One region of the Streptomyces sp. NPDC096048 genome, then DNA from elsewhere that is predicted to be linked to it. Evidence: riboswitches for the same ligand, from Rfam matches in the RefSeq annotation. Region 1 holds a riboswitch; each other region holds the start of a gene.
The links. Region 1 has a riboswitch for cobalamin ahead of ACIQ6R_RS21825 ((2Fe-2S) ferredoxin domain-containing protein). Riboswitches for the same ligand answer to the same signal wherever they lie in the genome.

Region 1 (5,076 bases):
TGGCCACGACGCTGGGGCTCTCGCTCGGGTTCCTCGGCACGGGAGTGACACCCGCCCAGGCAGCGATCAGTGACTGCCCGAAGGGCTACTTCTGTGCCTGGAAGACGTACGACGGCACCGGCACCATGTACAAGACGAATACCGACAAGGCGACGCTCGGAGGGTGGGACAACACCTTCCGAGCGGTCGTGAACCGCACGTCCGAGTTCGCCTGCCTCTACGACGACCCGGACTACGGTCTGTCCACCGCCGGCGCCTCCGTGTGGAACCCCGACCCCGCGGGCACCGAGTGGGGCAACGGGGGCGGCGCCGTCAGTTCGGTGCGGTTCGTCCGCACCGCGCGGGAGTGCTCCGCCCCGGCCCATCCGCAGTGGTACGCGGCGACCGCGCCCCGGTCGGCGGGCTTCGGTGACCTGAACGCCGACCGCCGGGCCGACGTCCTCGTCCGGGACAAGGCGGGCCGCCTCTGGTTCCTGCCGGGTGACAGCACCGGTCGACTGGTGGGCACGGGCGGCTGGAACGCGATGAGCGCCCTGACCCGGCACGGCGACTTCAGCCGTGACGGCCGCGAGGACGTCATCGCCCGCGAGGCGTCCACCGGCAGGCTCTGGCTCTACCCCGGCACGGGCAGCGGCGCTCTCGGCAGCCGCAAGCTGATCGGCACCGGCGGCTGGAACGGCATGCGCGAGCTCACCGCCTTCGGCGACCTCACCGGCGACGGCCGTTCCGACCTGATCGCCGCCGAGAAGTCCACCGGCAAGCTGTACCTCTACCCCGGCACCTCCACCGGCGCTCTCGGCTCCCGCAAGCTGATCGGCACCGGCGGGTGGAACGCCATGAACGCGTTCGTCGGCATGGGCGACACCAACGGTGACGGCCACCCCGACCTCTACGCCCGCGAAGCCGCCACCGGCAAGCTGTACCTCTACCCGGGCACGTCCACCGGCGCTCTCGGCAGCCGCAAGCTCATCGGCACCGGCGGCTGGAACGTCATGGACGCCCTCCTCGGCCTGGGCGACGTCACCGGCGACGGCCGCACCGACCTCGTCACCCTCACCGACAGCGGATTTCGCAGCGAGGAGTGCCGGGGCGTCGGCTGCCAGCTCGTGTACAAGGGGAGCGGAACAGGCGCACTGGAACGAGGGATCGTGACAGGCACCGACTGGTGGCACCTGAACGGCGCCTTCTGATCCGACGGAAGCGCCGGCGCCGCCGGGCTCAGCGCACCGGGAAACCGAACGAGTAGCCCTGCTCCTTGAGCCAGGGCAGGACACGGCGCAGGGCGTCGACCGTCTGGGAGCGGTCGCCTCCCGCGTCGTGGAAGAGGATCGTCGGCCCGTTCGGCAGCTCCCGCCGCACGGTCTCGACGATGGCGTCCGCACCCGGCCGCTCGAAGTCCTTGGTGTCCACGTTCCAGCCCAGCGGGCGCATGCCCCGGGAGGCGGCCAGCTCGCGGCTGTAGGGGGTGAAGGCCCCGCCGGGTGCCCGGTAGTACATCGGGCGCACGCCACCGGACGCCTTGGTGATCATGCGCTCGGCGTCGAGGATCTCCTGGGACTGGTAGGCCTCGGACTTCCTGTCCATGGCGGTGTCGTGCGACACCGTGTGGTCGCACAGCCGGTGCCCCGCCGCGACGACCTCCTTCACGAGGCCGGGGTGGGCCTGCGCCTGCGTCCCCGTCACGCAGAACGTGGCTTTCACCCCGTACTCGCGCAGCAGGTCCAGCACTTGGGGGGTCCACGCGGGGTCGGGGCCGTCGTCGATGGTGATGTTGACGCCGCGCGCCCCCTTGTCCGAGGCGTGCGCGATGGTCGCCGCGACCCGCTTGACGTCACTGCCCGGCGTGGGCGACGCGGTCGCCTTCGGTGACGAGCCACCCACGGCGTCGGCCTGCGCGGTCCACACCGAGGCTCCGACGGCGAGCACCGTCACCCCGAGGGCCGCCCCGACCACCTTGCCGTACCAACCCCGCCCGCCGCTGTGCCGCGCCATGTCCGCCCGCCTTCGCGTAGTTTCCCGCCGATCCCCACCACCGTCGGGATCACCAGAGAGGACGGGGAACGGTGCCCGGGGGCTGCGTCCGTTACCGATCACGGACAAACCCGGGGAAGTGCGCGGACAACCAGGCCTCCTACGGGCCGGAAGCGTCAACTCCGCCGAGCTGTGGCCGGATATCCCCTCGGTGGCCGCCGCCCCCTCGGCCAGAATTGCTGCCCCACGACACATGCGCCCCGTCCGTGCGGTGGCCCGTGCCCGGGAGGCCCTGATGCTGCCAGACGCGAGGCCGGACGAAGACGGGACAGGGGGGCCGAGGGAGACAGGGACGACGGACCGGCCCGCACGGCAACGGCCTCCCGCCGACCGCGTCGCGCTCCGCGGCGACCTGCGCTCCGCCCTGCCGGACGCCACCGCGGCGGTGCTGGTCACGGCGCTCGTGTTCGCGTTCCTGTACGCGCGCATGGAGTCGGGTGCTTCGGACACCGTCGCGGTGATGCCGTTCATGGACGACCCCGGCACCTACTGGATGTACCTGCTCAGCCAGGCGTTCGGATGGTCGGGTCTGCTGTGGGCCTGGGGCACGGTCATGCTCGGTCTGCTGCTGACGGGACCGCGTCCCGCCCGGCTGCCGGTCTCCCGTCACATACTGGAGCGCTGGCACCGCACCACGAGCCTGACGACGATGGCCCTGATGTTCGCGCACGCGCTGATGTTCGCGGCCGAACTCGTCCGCTACGAGACGAAGGTGGGCTGGGCCGAGCGGCTGTGGGTGGGTTTCGCGGACAGCTTCGTGCCCGGCTGGTACGACTCCGGCACCGGCCAAGTCGCCATCCCGCTCGGCCAGGGCGCCCTGTACCTGGCGATACCGCTGGGACTGCTGTTCTACGTCCGGCACCGCATCGGAGCGAACACGTGGCGACGGCTGCACCGGTTCGTGATCGTCGTATACGTGCTGAGCGTGTGGCACACCCTGCTGTACGGGACCAACGTCTGGTACGGGGAGTGGCCGCGCACCGTCCTGTGGCTGCTGCAACTTCCGGTGGCGGCCCTGCTGTTGCTGCGTCTGCTGCGACCCGCCCGGCGGGCCGAACGGCTGGGTACGCAGAGGGGAGGCGCGGGTGCGGCCCGGCCCGCCTGGTGGGCGCGTGCGGCAGGACGGGTCGTCGCCGGAGCCGTCGTCGTGGGACTCGTCGTCGTGGTGGTGTCCGGCCGCGACGGCGGACGGGACCGTCCGGCCGATCCGCCCGCGACGGCGCCGCACGCTCAGGAGACGGAATGACGGCCTGATCCGGGCGGGCGTACCGTCCCGCCCGAATGGGATGATGGCCGGCGACAAGGCGACGGCGGAACGAGGAAGCCGGTGTGAATCCGGCGCGGTCCCGCCACTGTGATCGGCGAGCGAGTCCCGACAGGCCACTGCCCGGCAACGGGTGGGAAGGCCGGGGCGAGCAGCGACCCGAGAGCCAGGAGACTCACGCGGTCGCCTCCTCGACGGACCACCGGGGCGGATCTCCCCGGAGAGAGGGACGGCACCGCATGCCCGCAACGCCGACCGGACCGACGACAGACGACGCGTGGCCGCCCGCCACGGCTACCGGCCCCGTGCCGTGCCGCATCGTCGTCTGCCGCGACTGCTGCTGCGGCAGCCCCAAAGTGACCGGCGTCGACCACGCGGCCCAGACGGAACGCCTGCGCGCCGCGGCGCCGGTACGGGTCTCCGACTGCCTCGACGTCTGCGACCAGGCCAACGTCATCGTCGTGCAGCCCTCCGCCGAGGGCCGGGCCGCCGGGGCGCGGCCGGTCTGGCTCGGGCTGGTCAACGACGCGGACGGGACCGAGGACGTGGCCGCGTGGGCCCGCGCCGGCGGCCCCGGCGTGGCGCCCCGCCCGGAGATCCTGGACCTCTACGCCTTCACCCCGCCACGGCGCCGCACCGCCGGCTGACGGCCCGCCGGCCGGCCGGCGCGGTTCGCGGCGGACCGCGCGGGCGGCGGCGACCAGGTTCTCCGGAGAGGCGCGAGTCTCTGGCCGGCCGCGGGTCTTCGGGCGCGACCGGGACTGACCAGCGGCCGCTCGGCGGGGCTCGGCGGGGCTGGGTGGGGCTGGGTGGGGCTGGGCTCGGTGGGGCTCGGCGGGGATGTCCTCCAGCCCGGTGCGCGGCCGGTCGGCCATCTCGGCCGCGCTCGCCCGCCTGCCGTGGCGTGCGGCCGGTCAGCCAGGGGCGATGCGGCTGAGGTGCTCCCAGGACCGGTACAGATCCGCTTGGGCCCGGCCCATCTCCAGTACGTGATCGAAGGACTGGCTGCCGACTATGAGCCGTCGGGGCGGGTCCGGCAGCGCGGCCAGTTCCATGATGACCGGGGCGGCGGTGCCCGGGTCCGGGGCGACGGCGTCGCCCCACATCGCCTCCATCTCGGTGCGCAGGGGCTGATACCGCGCCTGGGGTTCGGTGGTCGTGGTGCCCGTGGTGAACAGGCCGGTCTCGTAGCCGCCCATCTGCACGACGGTGACCTTGACGCCGAACCCCTCGACCTCCATGGCGAGCGCCTCGCTGACCGAGTCCAGGGCGGCCTTGCCCGCGCCGTAGAAGCCGACGGTGGCCATGCCGCCGCCGCTGCCCATCGAGGTGACCTGGAGGAGCCGGCCCCCGCCCTGGGCGCGCAGGTGGGGAAGGACCGCCTGGGCCACCCATACGGCGCCGAAGAAGTTCACATCCATGTGTGCCCGGATCTGCTCCTCCGTGGCCTCCTCCACCATGCCGTAGAGCATCACGCCGGCGTTGTTGACGACGACGTCCAGCCTGCCGAAGGCGGCCGCCGCCCGCTCCACGCCGTCGAACACGCCCTGGCGGTCGGTGACATCCAGCGAGAGCGGAACCAGGTGGTCGGGGTACTTCGCGGTCAGTTCCTCCAGGGGGCCGACGTCTCGGGCGGCGGCGACCACTCGGTCGCCGCCCGCCAGCGCGGCCTCGGTGAAGGCCCTGCCCAGGCCGCGGGAGGCTCCGGTGATGAGCCAGACTCTTGCCTGCGTCACGCTGTCTCACTCTCAGTAAACGAAACGGGTCGTCTCGGTTCGTTC
Region 2 (5,076 bases), on a different contig from region 1:
CCATTTCCACCCGCACATCGGACGGGCGGCGGTACGGGTGCTGGAGCAGGCCGGCTGGCGGGTGGAGCTGCCGGCCGAGCCGCTGTGCTGCGGGCTGACCTGGATCTCCACCGGGCAGCTCGGAATGGCGCGGAAGGTTCTCGGCCGGACCGTGCGGGGCCTGGCGGAGCACGTGCGGGCGGGCGGCCTGGTGGTGGCGCTGGAGCCGAGCTGCACGGCCGTGTTCCGGGCGGACGCGGGCGAGATGTTCCCCGGTGACCAGGACGTGCGCCGGCTGGCGGAGCAGACGGTGACGCTGTCCGAGCTGCTCACCGAGCACTCCCCGGGCTACGAGCCGCCGCAGGTGCCCGACCGGTCCGCGAAGGCACTGGCCCAGGTCCACTGCCACCAGCACGCGATCATGGGCTGGGAGGCCGACCGGGAACTGCTGCGCCGGGCCGGGGTGGACGCCGAGCGGCTGGACTCCGGCTGCTGCGGGCTGGCCGGCAACTTCGGCTTCGAGCGCGGCCACCTGGACGTCAGCGAGGCGTGCGCGGAGCGGGTGCTGCTGCCGCGGCTGCGGGAGGAGGACGAGGCGACCGTCGTACTCGCCGACGGCTTCAGCTGCCGGACGCAGATCCACGAGTTCGACAGCGGCGGCCACGAGGGCGTGCACCTGGCGGAGCTGCTGGCCTCGGCACTCCCCGGCGCCGCGGCCGACACGGACGTCCCCGGCAGCGCGTACGGCACCGCGCCGGGCGCCCGGCCGGTGGCCCCGGGGCGCATGGCCAAGGCCCTGGCCCTCGCGGGCACGGGGCTGGCCGCCGTCGGCGCGGCGGCGGCACTGGCGCGAGGCCTGCACCGTCGCTGAGTCCTCACGTGCCGGGCGCCGGGGCGCCCGGCCGCGGAGGTTCAGGCAGCCTGCTCCTGGCTGCTGGCCAGCGCCCAGATCACGAACACGTCGATCGCCATCATGATCACGGCCCAGACGGGTGCGTACGGCAGGAAGAGGAACTGGGCGATCAGGCTCAGCGAGGCCAGGAAGATGCCCGCGAAGCGTGCCCAGGCCATGCCCTTGAGCAGGCCGTAGCCGGTGACGAGGACCACCGCGCCCAGGATGACGTGGATGATGCCCCAACCGGTGAGACTGAATTCGTAGACGTAGCTGCCGACACGGGCGTAGACGTCGTCCTCGGCGATGGCCGCGATGCCCTGGAGGACGGCGAGGGCGCCGTTCAGCAGCATCAGTACGCCCGCGAAGACGACGCCGCCGGTCACCCAGCCGCTGGTGCGGTCCGTCGGCCGCGGGGCGCCGGTGCCGTGCGTCGGGCTGCCGGGAGAAGGTGCGGCGTGCTGGCTCATGAGCGGAGTCCTTTCCGGTGTTTCCCCGTACGGGCCTGCCCCCGCCGGCACCGCGTGACGCCGACAGGTCACTCCGAGCCTGCGGGTGTCCGCCCCGCGCGGCCATGCGGGTCCGCCGCACGGGTGAACCGGACCCGACCGCGCCGCGGCGCCCGGTCCCCGGAACGGAACGGTGCGCGTGCGGCCCTCCCCCGCCTCGCGTTTACTGAGGCGCACATGCGAACGCGCGCGACGGACCGTCGGACCAGGAGGGCCCGTGACCACTCAGCCCGCGCCGGCGAACGCGGTGCCGGCCCGGGCCGAGCAGTCCCTGCGGCGCACCCTGCTCAGCCCCGGCTACCTGCGGCTGTTGCTGCTGTGCGTGCTGCTGGGCGTTCCCATCGCGCTGGCCTGCTTCTTCTTCGTCGGCCTCCAGCACGAGTTCCAGCACTGGGTGTGGTCGTCACTGCCCGAGGCCGCCGGGTACGACGCCCCGCCCTGGTGGTGGCCGCTGCCCGCGCTGGTGCTCGCCGGGCTGATCCTGGCGCCGATCGTGACCCGGATGCCGGGCGGCGGCGGCCATCTGCCGGTGAACGGGCTGGGCGGCGCGCCCGTCGGCCCCCGCGCGCTGCCCGGCGCCGTCCTGGCGGCGCTCGCCACGCTGCCGCTCGGCGTGGTGCTGGGCCCCGAGGCCCCGCTGATGGCTGTCGGCAGCGGGCTCGCCCTGCTGGCGGTGCGGCGGGCGGGGGCGGCGGGGGACCCGAGGGCGAGCGCGATCCTGGCCACGGCCGGCTCCACCGCCGCGATCTCCACCATCCTCGGCGGGCCGGTCGTCGCGGCCGTCCTGCTCATCGAGGGGGCGGGGCTCGGCGGCGCCCAGCTGGTCGCCCTGCTGCTGCCCTGTCTGCTGGCCAGCGCGGCGGGCGCCCTGGTCTTCACCGGGTTCGGGGAGTGGACCGGCCTGAAGATCGGCGCGCTGGCCCTGCACGACGTGCCGCCGGGCGCCAACCCGGACGCGGGCGACTTCCTGTGGGGCGTCCCGACGGCGGCGCTGATCGCGGTGCTGATCACGCTGGCCCGCGAGCTGGGCCACCGGACCGTCTCCTGGACGCGGCACCGCACGGCCCTGCGTACCGTCGCCTGCGCCACGGCGGTCGGCGGCTGCCTCGCCGCGTACGCCCTGATCACCGGCCGTTCCCCGGCGGAGGCGGCGCTGTCCGGTCAGGCGACCCTCGCGCAGCTCGCCGCGCACCCGCACGCCTGGCCGGTGGGCGCGCTGGTCTCGCTCGTCGCCTGCAAGGGGCTGGCCTGGGGCATCGCGCTGGGCAGTCTGCGCGGCGGCCCGATCTTCCCGGCCGTGCTGCTGGGAACGGCGACGGCCATGGCCTGCTCCGGCCTGCCCGGCTTCGGCGCGACCCCGGCCCTCGCCCTCGGCATCTCCGCCGCGGCGGCCGCGGTGACCGGGCTGCCGCTGGCCAGCGCGGTGCTGGCGGTGCTGCTGGTGGGCGGGGACGCGTACGACCAGATGCCGCTGATCGTCACGGCGTCGGTGGTCGCCTTCGTCGTCACCCAGCTGGTACGCCGGACCGAACCGGGGGCGGAGGCGCAACCGCCGGAAGCGGCGCCGGGGACGGCACGGTGACGGAGCGCCGGGCCACCACCACGCGGACGGACGGCGCCCGATGGCGTACCGCCTGGCGCACGGCCCGGCCCTGGCTCACGCGGGCCGGCATCGCGGCGGGCACGGTCGTGGCCTACTTCCTCCTTCCCCTCGACCATCTGGGCCCCGGGCGTCCGGTACTGAGCTGGCTGCTGTTCGCCCTGGTGTTGACCTTCGTGGCCGTGCTGCTGCTCCGCCAGATCCGCCACGTCCTCGTCGACCGCCCGGAGACCCGGCCGGGTGTGGTCATCCCGCTGCTGATCATCCTGTCCGTGCACGCCTTCTCGGCCGCCTACTACGCCCTCGCCAAGCAGCCGGGCGAGTTCACCGGCCTGCGCACCCGCGTCGACGCGCTGTACTTCACCGTGGTGACGCTCGCCACCGTCGGCTACGGGGACATCACCCCGCGGGGTCAGGCCGCGCGGGTCGTGACGGTTCTGCAGATCGTCTACAGCTTCGTCTTCCTCACCGCCGCCGCGACCGCGCTGACCACACGCGCGCGCGACATGGTGGTCCGGCGGACCGAGCGGGACCGGCGCGGCTGACGGGGCCGTGCCGAGGCCCACCGGCCCGGAGGCCCGCTTGTCACTGCCCCGGTGGGAGCACTACTGTCGCCACGCCTTGGTGAACGGGAAATCCGGTGTGATGCCGGTGCGGCCCTCGCCACTGTGAATCGGGAAGTCCGGCTCCGGCCCTCGCGGGCAGCCACTGGATCCTTGCGATCCGGGAAGGCGGAGCACGGGCGGTGGTACCCGTAAGCCAGGAGACCGGCCAAGGCGCGTCGTCCATCCACGAGGTGCTGGAGAGGGTCTGCTGAGCCATGCACATAGCCGAGGGCTTTCTGCCACCGGCGCACGCGATCGCCTGGGGTGTCGCGTCCGCGCCGTTCGTCGTCCACGGAGTACGGTCACTCACCCGTGAGGTCAGGGAGCACCCGGAGAGCACCTTGCTCCTCGGCGCCTCCGGAGCCTTCACGTTCGTTCTGTCGGCCCTGAAGCTGCCGTCCGTCACCGGCAGTTGTTCGCACCCGACCGGCACCGGTCTGGGCGCGATCCTCTTCCGTCCGCCGATCATGGCGGTGCTGGGCACCATCACCCTGCTCTTCCAGGCGCTGCTGCTGGCGCACGGCGGGCTGACCACACTCGGCGCCAACGTCTTCTCGATGGCGATCGTGGGACCCTGGGCCGGCTACGCCGTCTACCGGCTGCTGCGCCGCTACGACGTGCCGCTGATGGTCGCGGTGTTCTTCGGGGCGTTCGTCGCCGACCTGTCGACCTACTGCGTCACCAGCGTGCAACTGGCGCTGGCGTTCCCGGACCCGAGCAGCGGGTTCCTGGGCGCGCTCGGCAAGTTCGGGTCCATCTTCGCCGTCACGCAGATCCCGCTCGCGGTGAGCGAGGGCCTGCTCACGGTCATCGTGATGCGGCTGCTGGTGCAGTCCAGCAAGGGCGAACTGACCCGGCTGGGCGTGCTGCTGACCAAGGCCGGCAAGAGCAGCACCGACGAGCCGGAGGCGGTGGCCCGATGAGCCGCGACACGAGGATCAACGCCCTGCTGCTGCTCGCCGTGGCCGCGCTCGCGGTGCTGCCGCTGGTGCTGGGTCTCGGCGACCACAAGGAGGAGCCGTTCGCCGGTGCGGACGTCGAGGCGGAGACGGCGATCACGGAGATCGAGCCGGACTACGAGCCGTGGTTCTCGCCGCTGTACGAGCCGCCGTCCGGGGAGATCGAGTCGGCGCTGTTCGCCGTGCAGGCCGCGATCGGCGCGGGCGTACTCGCCTACTACTTCGGGCTGCGCCGGGGCCGGCGGCAGGGCGAGGAGCGGGCCGCGGCGGCGCCGCGGGGCGTCCCCGAAGGGGACTGAGTGCTGCCGATCGACGCGGCGGCGCACAGCAGTCGCTGGCGCCGCCGCCATCCCGTGGACAAGGCCGTGCTCGGGCTGGGGCTGACCGTCCTCGCGATCTCGCTGCCGCCCTGGCCGGGCGCGGCGCTGGTGCTGGTGACGGCGCTCGCCGTGCTGCTCGGCCCGGCGGGTGTGCCCGGGCGCCGGCTGTGGCGGGCGTACCGCGTGCCGCTGGGCTTCTGCGTGACCGGGGC
Region 3 (5,076 bases), on a different contig from region 1:
AGCGCACGCTGGCCGCGGAGTTCGACACCTCGCGCACGACCGTGCGCCAGGCCCTTCAGGAACTGGTCGTCGAGGGCCGCCTGGAGCGCATCCAGGGCAAGGGAACCTTCGTCGCCAAGCCCAAGGTGTCGCAGGCCCTGCAACTCACCTCGTACACCGAGGACATGCGGGCGCAGGGTCTCGAACCCACCTCGCAGCTGCTGGACATCGGCTACATCACCGCCGACGACCGGCTCGCCGGGCTGCTGGACATCACGGCCGGCGGGCGGGTGCTGCGCATCGAGCGGCTGCGCATGGCCAACGGGGAGCCGATGGCCATCGAGACCACCCACCTCAGTGCCAAGCGCTTCCCGGCGCTGCGCCGCTCCCTGGTGAAGTACACGTCCCTCTACACCGCGCTCGCCGAGGTGTACGACGTCCATCTCGCCGAGGCCGAGGAGACCATCGAGACCTCCCTGGCCACCCCGCGCGAGGCCGGCCTGCTCGGCACCGACGTCGGCCTGCCCATGCTGATGCTCTCCCGGCACTCGCAGGACCGGACGGGCCAGCCGGTGGAGTGGGTGCGCTCGGTGTACCGGGGCGACCGCTACAAGTTCGTGGCCCGGCTGAAGCGGCCCCAGGACTGACGCCGGGCGCGGGGCGTTTCAGGCAAACCCCCGCACGCGTGACCTCGAAGTCGGCAGTTCAGGACCGATATACGGACGAGGTCTTCCGCTGTCTCGACACCGTCCCCTACATTTCGTGCGCACTGCACGAGGTGATCAGCGAGGGGACGGAGCCACCGCATGTCACAAGCCCCGGAAGTGAGCAGAGGGCCGACGGTGACGCCGGTGCGCGTCGTCATCGGCCTCTGCCTTGTCGCACCGTTCGTCGCCATGCTGTGGGTCGGCTCGTACGCGAAGACGGACCCGGCCTTCATCGGCATCCCGTTCTTCTACTGGTACCAGATGGCGTGGGTGCTCATCTCCACCGTGCTCACGGTGATCGCTTACAAGCTGTGGCAGCGTGACCAGCGCGCCCGCCGGGAAGACGGGGCCAAATGAACGACGGCGTGAACGGCGTCGCACTCGCCGTCTTCATCTTCTTCTTCGTCCTCGTCACCGCCATGGGCTTCCTGGCCGCCCGCTGGCGCCGGGCCGCCAACGACCAGAGCCTCGACGAGTGGGGCCTCGGCGGCCGCTCGTTCGGCACCTGGGTCACCTGGTTCCTGCTGGGCGGCGACCTGTACACCGCGTACACCTTCGTGGCCGTACCGGCGGCGATCTACGCGGCGGGCGCGGCCGGCTTCTTCGCGGTGCCGTACACGATCCTGGTCTACCCGCTGATCTTCACCTTCCTGCCGCGGCTGTGGTCGGTCTCCCACAGACACGGATACGTGACGACCTCGGACTTCGTACGCGGCCGCTTCGGCTCCAAGGGGCTGTCCCTGGCGGTCGCCGTGACCGGCATCCTCGCCACGATGCCGTACATCGCGCTCCAGCTGGTCGGCATCCAGGCCGTGCTGGACGTGATGGGTGTCGGCGGCGGCAAGGACACCAACTGGTTCATCAAGGACCTGCCGCTGCTGATCGCCTTCGGTGTGCTGGCGGCGTACACCTACTCGTCGGGGCTGCGCGCGCCCGCGCTGATCGCGTTCGTGAAGGACACGCTGATCTACATCGTGATCGCGGTGGCGATCATCTACATCCCGATCAAGCTCGGCGGGTTCGACGACATCTTCGCCGCGGCGAACGACAAGTTCAGCGACTCGGGCAAGGGCGGACTGGTGCCGGACCACGGCGGTCAGTGGACGTACGCCACCCTGGCGCTCGGCTCGGCGCTCGCGCTCTTCATGTACCCGCACTCGATCACCGCGACGCTGTCCTCGCGCAGCCGCGAGGTGATCCGCCGCAACACCACGATCCTGCCGCTGTACTCCCTGATGCTCGGCCTGCTCGCGCTGCTGGGCTTCATGGCGATCGCGGCCGGTGTCAAGGTCGACAACGGGCAGCTGGCGATCCCCCAGCTGTTCGAGAACATGTTCCCGGACTGGTTCGCCGGCGTGGCCTTCGCGGCGATCGGCATCGGCGCCCTGGTCCCGGCGGCGATCATGTCGATCGCCGCCGCGAACCTCTTCACTCGCAACATCTACAAGGACTTCATCAAGCCGGACGCCACCCCGGCCCAGGAGACGAAGGTCTCCAAGCTGGTGTCCCTGATGGTGAAGGTGGGCGCGCTGGTCTTCGTCCTCGGCATGGACAAGACGGTCGCGATCAACTTCCAGCTGCTCGGCGGCATCTGGATCCTGCAGACCTTCCCGGCCCTGGTCGGCGGCCTGTTCACCCGCTGGTTCCACCGCTGGGCGCTGCTCGGCGGCTGGGCGGTCGGCATGATCTACGGCACGGTCGCCGCGTACGGTGTCGCCTCGCCGACGCAGAAGCACTTCGGCGGCTCCTCCAAGGAGATACCGGGCATCGGCGAGATCGGCTACATCGGCCTCACCGCCTTCGTGCTGAACGTCGCGGTCACCGTGGTCCTGACCTTCGTCATGCGGGCCCTCAAGGCCCCCGACGGCGTCGACGAGACCAAGCCCGGCGACTACACGGCGGACGCGGGCGACCCCGGCGTCGAGGTGGAGCTGCCGCCGGCCACGGCGGGCACCTCGCACTGATCGCCATCCCTGATACGCGGCGGGCCGTCGGAGAGATCCGGCGGCCCGTTGTCGTACCCGTCGGGCACACTCGGCGTCATGGACTTCGTGATCCGGCAGGCGGCGGCGGACGAGTACGGCACCCTCGGTGAGATCACCGCGCAGGCCTATCTGCGGGACGGTCTCCTCGACTTCGGGGAGAGCGACGCGTACCTCGGCGAGCTGAGGAACGTGGCCAAGCGGGCGGCGGCCGCCGAGGTGCTGGTCGCCGCGGCGGACGGCCGGGTGCTCGGCGGCGTGACCTTCGTGCCGTCCGGCGGCCCCATGGCCGACATCGCCCGGCCCGGCGAGGCCGAGATACGGATGCTCGCCGTCGCCCGCGAGGCCCGCGGACGCGGGGTGGGCGTGGCCCTCGTGCGGACCTGCGTCGACCGCGCCCGAGCCGTGGAGGGCTGCGCGCGCGTCGTGCTGTCGACCCAGCCGACCATGCGCACCGCCCACCGCCTCTACGAACGGATGGGCTTCGCCCGCACGCCCGAGCGCGACTGGAACCCGCTGCCGGAGCTCGACGACATCACGCTCCTCACCTATGAACTGACGCTCTGACACCAGCGCCGCCCCTCGACGACCCCTCCGCGACACAACATCTGGGGGTGCTCGCCGAACCCGGCACAAGATGTATGCTCGTGCTCGCTGTCGCCGCAGGGGAATCCGGTGCGAATCCGGAACTGTCCCGCAACGGTGTACTTGTGTGTATCCGCGCGTCTCCGCACGTGTGCACACGCATGTCCAGTCCGAGGACCTGCCGACAGTGCGCCCGTACCGTCCCGGTCCGGGTGCCTGACGTCCGGGCCTCGTGGAGTGGGCCGGTGGACGCGACGCCGTGTGCGCTCGTGAGCTGCCCTGCCCTCCCCCAGGCCCCGTGCCGAGCGAGGGAGTGCCCCCACGTGACCATCGCGCCAGCCGACCCGGTTTCAGCGACCCCGGCGACGACTTCAGCGGCCCCGGTGACCGAGCAGCCCGACGGGCCCGGCGCCGCGTTGCTGCGGACCCTGACCGAGCTGACCGCCGACCTCCCCGGCGCCGACCCGGGCCGGGTCGCCGCCGCCGCACTGCGCGGCCGGTCCGCCCGTGCGGACGAGTCCGAGCTGCGGGAGCTGGCCACGGAGGCGGCGGCCGGGCTCATCTCGGAGGACCCGGTCTACTCCAGGCTGGCCGCCCGGCTGCTGACCATCGGCATCCGCGCCGAGGCCGCCTCGCAGGGCGTCACCTCGTTCACCGGGTCGGTCGCCACCGGTCACCGCGAGGGTCTGATCGCCGACCGCACCGCCGAGTTCGTACGGCTGCACGCGGACCGCCTGGACGAGCTGATCGACCCGGCCGCCGACGACCGCTTCGGCTACTTCGGCCTGCGCACCGTGTACAGCCGCTACCTGCTCCGGCACCCGATCACTCGCAAGGTCGTCGAGACGCCCCAGCACTTCATGCTGCGGGTGGCCGCCGGACTCGCCGAGGACGACAGCCCGCGTTCGGCCGACGAGGTGGCCGCGCTGTACGGGCTGATGAGCCGCCTCGACTACCTGCCCTCCTCCCCCACCCTGTTCAACTCCGGTACCCGGCACGCCCAGATGTCGTCCTGCTACCTCCTGGACTCCCCCAAGGACGAGCTGGACTCCATCTACGACCGCTATCACCAGGTCGCCAACCTCTCCAAGCACGCCGGCGGCATCGGCATCGCCTACTCCCGCGTCCGCGCCCGGGGTTCGCTGATCCGCGGCACCAACGGGCACTCCAACGGCATCGTCCCGTTCCTGAAGACACTGGACGCCTCGGTCGCCGCCGTGAACCAGGGCGGCCGGCGCAAGGGCGCGGCGGCCGTCTACCTGGAGACCTGGCACGCGGACATCGAGGAGTTCCTGGAGCTACGGGACAACACCGGCGAGGACGCCCGCCGCACGCACAACCTGAACCTCGCCCACTGGGTGCCGGACGAGTTCATGCGCCGGGTGGACGCCGACGGACCGTGGTCGCTGTTCTCGCCCGCCGACGTGCCCGAGCTGGTCGACCTGTGGGGCGCGGAGTTCGACGCCGCCTACCGCGATGCCGAGGCCGCGGGTCTGGCCCGCAAGACCCTCCCCGCCCGTGAGCTGTACGGCCGCATGATGCGCACCCTCGCGCAGACCGGCAACGGCTGGATGACCTTCAAGGACACCGCCAACCGCACCGCCAACCAGACCGCGGAGCCCGGTCACGTCGTCCACTCCTCCAACCTCTGCACGGAGATCCTGGAGGTGACGGACGACGGGGAGACGGCGGTCTGCAACCTGGGCTCGGTCAACCTGGGCGCCTTCGTGGACCCGGTCACCCGGGACATCGACTGGGAGCGCCTGGACGCCACCGTCCGCACCGCCGTCACCTTCCTCGACCGGGTCGTCGACATCAACTTC
Region 4 (5,076 bases), on a different contig from region 1:
GGACCATCTCGGCGAGGACGCCCTTGTCGTCGGGGATGTGCTCCATCACCTCGGAGATGATGACGACGTCGAAGGACTCGTCCGGGAAGGGCAGGGCCAGCGCGTCGCCCTCCATGGCGGTGGCGGTGGCGCCGGCCGGGGCCTCACCGGCCTCCTTCATCGCCGCGAACCACTTGGCGACCTCGCGGATCTCCTCGGCGTTCTGGTCCAGCGCGACGACCTGGGCGCCGCGCCGGTAGCACTCGAACGCGTGCCGGCCGGCGCCGCAGCCGAGGTCCAGCACGCGGTCGCCAGGGGCGAGCGGGAACCGGGAGAAGTCGACGGTCAGCACGTGGCCCTGCTTTCGGGGTAGACGCCGGTGTCACTGGTCGGGGTCGTCGGGGTCGCGGGGACGGTCCTCGGGGTGGTCGCCGAGGGGCCGATGGCCTCGCGGTAGCGGGCGGCCGTGCCCTCGGCGGCGCGGGCCCAGGTGAAGTGCCGCAGCACGCGCTCGCGTCCGGCCGCGCCGAGCCGGGCCCTCAGTTCACGGTCGCCGAGCAGCCGGTTGAGTCCGGCGGCCAGCGCTCCCGCGTCGCCCGGCGGCACCGCGAGGCAGGTCTCCCCGTCGGGTCCGGCGACCTCCGGGACGGCCCCGCCGGTGGTGGCGAGCAGCGCGGTGCCCGTCGCCATGGCCTCGGCGGCCGGCAGCGAGAACCCCTCGTACAGGGACGGCACGCACGCGACCTCGGCCGAGCGCACCAGGTCGACCAGTTCGGCGTCCGAGATGCCCTTGACGAACTCGACGGCGCTTTCGAGGCCGTAGCGCTCGATCGCCTGGGCGACGGGGCCCTCGGCGGGCCGCTTGCCGACGACGACGAGGTGGGCCCGGGGGTGCTCGGTGCGGGCCTTCGCCAGCGCCTCGACGAGGAAGACCAGGCCCTTGAGCGGCACGTCCGCGCTGGACGTCGTCACGATCCGGCCCGGCACCCGCGGCACCGACGGGTCGGGCGAGAACAGGTCGGTGTCGGCGCCGATGTGGACGACGTGGATGCGGTCGTCCCGTACGCCGAGGTGGTCGATGATCTCCTGGCGGGAGGTGCCGGAGACGGTGAGCACGGAGGGCAGGCGGCGCGCGACGCGCTTCTGCATGCGGGTGAAGGCGTACCAGCGGCGCACGGAGTAGCGGCGCCTGGGGCCGTCGGCGGCGTCGAGTTCCAGTTGCCGGTCGACGGTGATGGGGTGGTGGATGGTGGTGACGAGGGGCGCGCCGACGTCACCGAGCAGCCCGTAGCCGAGGGTCTGGTTGTCGTGCACGACGTCGAAGTCGCCGCGGCGGGCGCGCAGATGGCGGCGGGCGCGCAGCGAGAACGTCAGGGGTTCCGGGAAACCGCCGGTCCACATCGTGCCGACCTCGAGCGCGTCGATCCAGTCGCGGTACTCGCCCCGCTTCGGGGTGCGGAAGGGATCGGGCTGGCGGTAGAGGTCGAGGCTGGGCAGTTCGGTGAGGGACAGCCGCTCGTCGTGGCCCTCGTCGAGGACGGGGTAGGGCTGGGCGCCGATGACCTCGACGCGGTGGCCGAGGCGGGCCAGTTCGCGGGAGAGGTGGCGGACGTAGACGCCCTGGCCGCCGCAGAACGGGTTTCCCTTGTAGGTGAGGAGTGCGATACGGAGCGGTCGCAAGCCGTCGGCGGCGGGCTCCGGACGGGGACCCGTCTGACTGGCCTCAGCGGTCACTCCGGGCCCCCTTCTCACTGCGCTGTCCCGCGACACTACGCCGGGACGTTAATCTAGAACAAGTTTCAGACTTGATCGTTCGGAGGCTCCGAATCTACCGGCAGGTAGGGGCGCTGTGACGAGTGGATCAGGTGATTCACGCCACGGCACGGGGAGAAGGTGACCAAGGTGGACAACCCGGGAATGGAAGCCTCCGGTACCTCCGGCACTCCCGGTACTTCCGACGCCGCCGGCTCCGTGCGCCCCACCGCCGCACCGCCCCTCACCGAGCGGCAGCGGGAGCGCCGCCGCCGCATCCTGCACGCGACCGCCCGGCTGGCCTGCCGGGGCGGCTTCGAGGCGGTGCAGATGCGCGAGGTGGCGGAGTCGTCGCAGGTCGCCCTCGGCACGTTGTACCGCTATTTCCCGTCCAAGGTCCATCTGCTGGTGGCGACCATGCACGACCAGCTGGAGCGGCTGCACGGCACCCTGCGCAAGAGCCCGCCGACCGGCGACACGGCCGCCGACCGGGTGGCGCAGACCCTGATGCGGGCCTTCGGCGCGCTGCAGCGCGAACCCCGGCTGGCCGAGGCGATGGCCCGCGCCCTGACCTTCGCCGACCGCGGCGTCTCCCCGGAGGTCGACCAGGTCTCCCGCCAGACCACGGCGATCATCCTGGACGCGATGGGCGGCCTGGAGAACCCCACCCCCGAGCAGCTCTCCGCCATCCGCGTCATCGAACACACGTGGCACTCGACCCTGATCACCTGGCTCGCCGGCCGCGCCTCCCTCACCCAGGTACGGGTGGACATCGAGACGGTGTGCCGGCTGATCGACGTGACCGAGGCCGGAGCCCGCGGGCGGGCGCCCCGGCCCGGCTCCGTGGCCTCCGGGTAAAGTGGCGGCGTCGTCATCACACCCGTACGGGGGGAAGCCGGTGCAATTCCGGCGCTGACCCGCAACCGTGAGCCGTCCACCGTGGCCCCTTGAGGACTTGCCCGGACGGTGAGCCGGACTGCCCCGCGCGGACGTGACCGGCTCACGTGCCCGGCACCCGCCGGCGCACGGGCACCGTCGAGGCATACGGGGCCGAGCCGCCGGGGGTGCCCCGTGCTGCCCGGCCCCGCACAGGGAAAGGCACCCGCCGCTCATGAACGTCCGCCGTCGCAGCAGCGCCGCGGCTCTCGCCGCCATAGCCGTGATCGGCGCCGCCGCCGCGCCCGCGGTCGCCGCCGATCCGTCGTCCTCCCCGTCCGCGTCCACCCCGGCGGACCCCGAGTCCTCCGGGCTGTACGGCACCGCCGACCCCCAGTACGACGGTGTCTGGCGCCAGTCCCTCGCCCTGCTCGCGCAGAAGACGGTGGGCGTGATCCCGTCGTCGAAGGCCGTGGACTGGCTCACCGGCCAGCAGTGCGACAACGGCGCCTTCGCCCCGTATCGCGCCGACCCCGCCAAGGCGTGCGACGCCAAGACGATGGTCGACACCAACAGCACGGCCGCCGCCGTCCAGGCGCTGTGGGCCGTCGGCGGGCACGGCGACGCCGTCGAGGACGCCCTCGGCTGGCTGAAGTCCGCTCAGAACAAGGACGGCGGCTGGGGCTACACCCCCGGCAGCCCCAGCGAGGCCAACTCCACCTCCGTGGTCATCGGCGCCCTGGCCGCCACGGAGACCGGCCCGGAGACCTTCGAGAAGGGCGGCAGGTCCCCGTACGACGCGCTGCTGGCGGCCGCCCTGCCCTGCGCCGGCGACGGCGGTGCCTTCGGGTACCCGGACCAGGACGGCAAGCTGCTCGCCAACGCGGACGCGACCGCCGCCGGCGTCCTCGGCGCGCTCGGCAAGGGCCTGGTCACCGAGGCCGGCGAGAAGACGGCCGACGCCGCCTGCACGGACAAGCCCACCCGCGAGCAGGCCGCGGCGAACGGCGCGGCCTACCTCACCGGCGCCGTGGCCGAGGACGGCCATCTCAAGTCGGCCCTCGGCGGCTCCGCCGTCCAGCCCGACTACGGCAACACCGCCGACGCGGTCGTCGCGCTCGCCGCGCAGGGCGGCGCGGAGAAGGCGGCGAAGCCGCTGGCGTGGCTGAAGAAGAACGCAGCGAAGTGGGCCGAGCAGAGCGGACCCGCCGCCTACGCCCAGCTGATCTTCGCCGCCCACGCCACGGGCACCGACCCGCGCGCCTTCGGTGGCACGGACCTGGTGGCGGAACTGAACGCGACGGGTCCGGCTCCGCGAGGTGTCAGCACGACGGACACCGCGACCGCGAGCAGCGAGGACGACACCAAGGACGAGAAGAAGGACTCCGGCTTCGGCGTCTGGTGGTTCGTCGGCGTCTGCGTGGTCTTCGGCATCGGCATCGGCTTCCTGCTGAGCGGCCGCAACAAGAAGCAGCAGCCGTGACCCGCCGCGTCGCCCGCGTCGTCCTCCTCTTCCTGGCCGCGTTCCTGCTGATCGGGAGCGCGGGCCAGGCGCAGGCCGCCGGTTACCGCTACTGGTCCTTCTGGGACCACGACGGTGACCGCTGGGTCTACGCCACCCAGGGCCCGTCCCTCGTCCGGCCCTCCGACGGCGATGTCCAGGGCTTCCGCTTCGCGGTGAGCGAGAACTCGGGCGACGCCGCCAAGCCGCGCGGCGCCGCGGACTTCGCGTCGATCTGCGCGAAGACGCCGGCCGAGGGCGGCAGCAAGCGCGTCGCCCTCGTCCTCGACTTCGGCACGGCGTCCGACGCCCCGTCCGGCGAGACCCCGCCGGCCCCGCGCACGGCCTGCGCCCGGGTCTCCCCCGACGCGACGACGGCCGACGCCCTGGCCGCCGCGGCGGGCCCGCTGCGCTACAACACCAGCGCCCTGCTGTGCGGGATCGCGGGCTACCCGAAGTCGGGGTGCGGAGAGCAGGTCTCGCAGAAGGAGAAGGAGAAGGACGACTCGACGGCGCCCGCCGCGGCCCCGGACCAGAAGGACACGTCGGACGACGACGGCCCCTCGGTCGGCCTCTACGCGGGCATCGCCGTCGTGGCAGCCCTGGCCGGAGCGGCAACCTGGCAGGCAAGGCGGCGCGGGAATGCCACCGACTGAGCCCGCGGACAAGCGAGCTGCGGGCAGTCGTGCCGCGCCGCCTGCCGGCAGTCGTGCCGCTGGGGCGACGGGGGTCCCCCCGCTCGCGCGAAGCCGAGAGCGGGGGAGCGTGGGCACTGGGGGTACCCCCTCTGGAGGAGACACCCTGTCAGCGCCGGCAAGCGCACCCGCCCCCGCACCCGCACCCCGCCACCGGTACCGCCCGCCCCTGCACCCCGGCGCCTGGTGGCTCTGGGCACTAGCCCTGGGCACCGCCGCCACCCGCACCACCAACCCCCTCCTCCTCGCCCTCCTCATAGCCGTCTCCGCCTA

Region 2: it holds a riboswitch for cobalamin, as region 1 does, so the genes downstream of both, ACIQ6R_RS29160 (energy-coupling factor ABC transporter permease) here and ACIQ6R_RS21825 ((2Fe-2S) ferredoxin domain-containing protein) in region 1, are expected to answer to the same signal.
Region 3: it holds a riboswitch for cobalamin, as region 1 does, so the genes downstream of both, ACIQ6R_RS03660 (ribonucleoside-diphosphate reductase subunit alpha) here and ACIQ6R_RS21825 ((2Fe-2S) ferredoxin domain-containing protein) in region 1, are expected to answer to the same signal.
Region 4: it holds a riboswitch for cobalamin, as region 1 does, so the genes downstream of both, ACIQ6R_RS10780 (prenyltransferase/squalene oxidase repeat-containing protein) here and ACIQ6R_RS21825 ((2Fe-2S) ferredoxin domain-containing protein) in region 1, are expected to answer to the same signal.

Annotation. Positions count from the first base shown of each region.
Region 1 is NZ_JBIWGG010000007.1:402,116-407,191, forward strand. It holds gene ACIQ6R_RS21810 (FG-GAP-like repeat-containing protein) at 1-1,190, shown strand, start outside; gene ACIQ6R_RS21815 (polysaccharide deacetylase family protein) at 1,219-1,992, opposite strand; gene ACIQ6R_RS21820 (ferric reductase-like transmembrane domain-containing protein) at 2,267-3,277, shown strand; cobalamin riboswitch at 3,346-3,472, shown strand; gene ACIQ6R_RS21825 ((2Fe-2S) ferredoxin domain-containing protein) at 3,535-3,942, shown strand; gene ACIQ6R_RS21830 (SDR family NAD(P)-dependent oxidoreductase) at 4,210-5,031, opposite strand.
Region 2 is NZ_JBIWGG010000011.1:178,368-183,443, forward strand. It holds gene ACIQ6R_RS29140 (FAD-binding and (Fe-S)-binding domain-containing protein) at 1-850, shown strand, start outside; gene ACIQ6R_RS29145 (hypothetical protein) at 892-1,341, opposite strand; gene ACIQ6R_RS29150 (chloride channel protein) at 1,598-2,962, shown strand; gene ACIQ6R_RS29155 (potassium channel family protein) at 3,052-3,525, shown strand; cobalamin riboswitch at 3,586-3,771, shown strand; gene ACIQ6R_RS29160 (energy-coupling factor ABC transporter permease) at 3,801-4,508, shown strand; gene ACIQ6R_RS29165 (energy-coupling factor ABC transporter substrate-binding protein) at 4,505-4,843, shown strand; gene cbiQ (cobalt ECF transporter T component CbiQ) at 4,844-5,076, shown strand, end outside.
Region 3 is NZ_JBIWGG010000001.1:764,857-769,932, reverse strand. It holds gene ACIQ6R_RS03680 (GntR family transcriptional regulator) at 1-626, shown strand, start outside; gene ACIQ6R_RS03675 (DUF3311 domain-containing protein) at 786-1,043, shown strand; gene mctP (monocarboxylate uptake permease MctP) at 1,040-2,650, shown strand; gene ACIQ6R_RS03665 (GNAT family N-acetyltransferase) at 2,729-3,235, shown strand; cobalamin riboswitch at 3,293-3,454, shown strand; gene ACIQ6R_RS03660 (ribonucleoside-diphosphate reductase subunit alpha) at 3,577-5,076, shown strand, end outside.
Region 4 is NZ_JBIWGG010000003.1:629,188-634,263, forward strand. It holds gene ACIQ6R_RS10765 (class I SAM-dependent methyltransferase) at 1-331, opposite strand, end outside; gene ACIQ6R_RS10770 (glycosyltransferase family 4 protein) at 325-1,713, opposite strand; gene ACIQ6R_RS10775 (TetR family transcriptional regulator) at 1,897-2,589, shown strand; cobalamin riboswitch at 2,580-2,735, shown strand; gene ACIQ6R_RS10780 (prenyltransferase/squalene oxidase repeat-containing protein) at 2,843-4,090, shown strand; gene ACIQ6R_RS10785 (SCO2322 family protein) at 4,087-4,764, shown strand; gene ACIQ6R_RS10790 (energy-coupling factor transporter transmembrane component T) at 4,874-5,076, shown strand, end outside.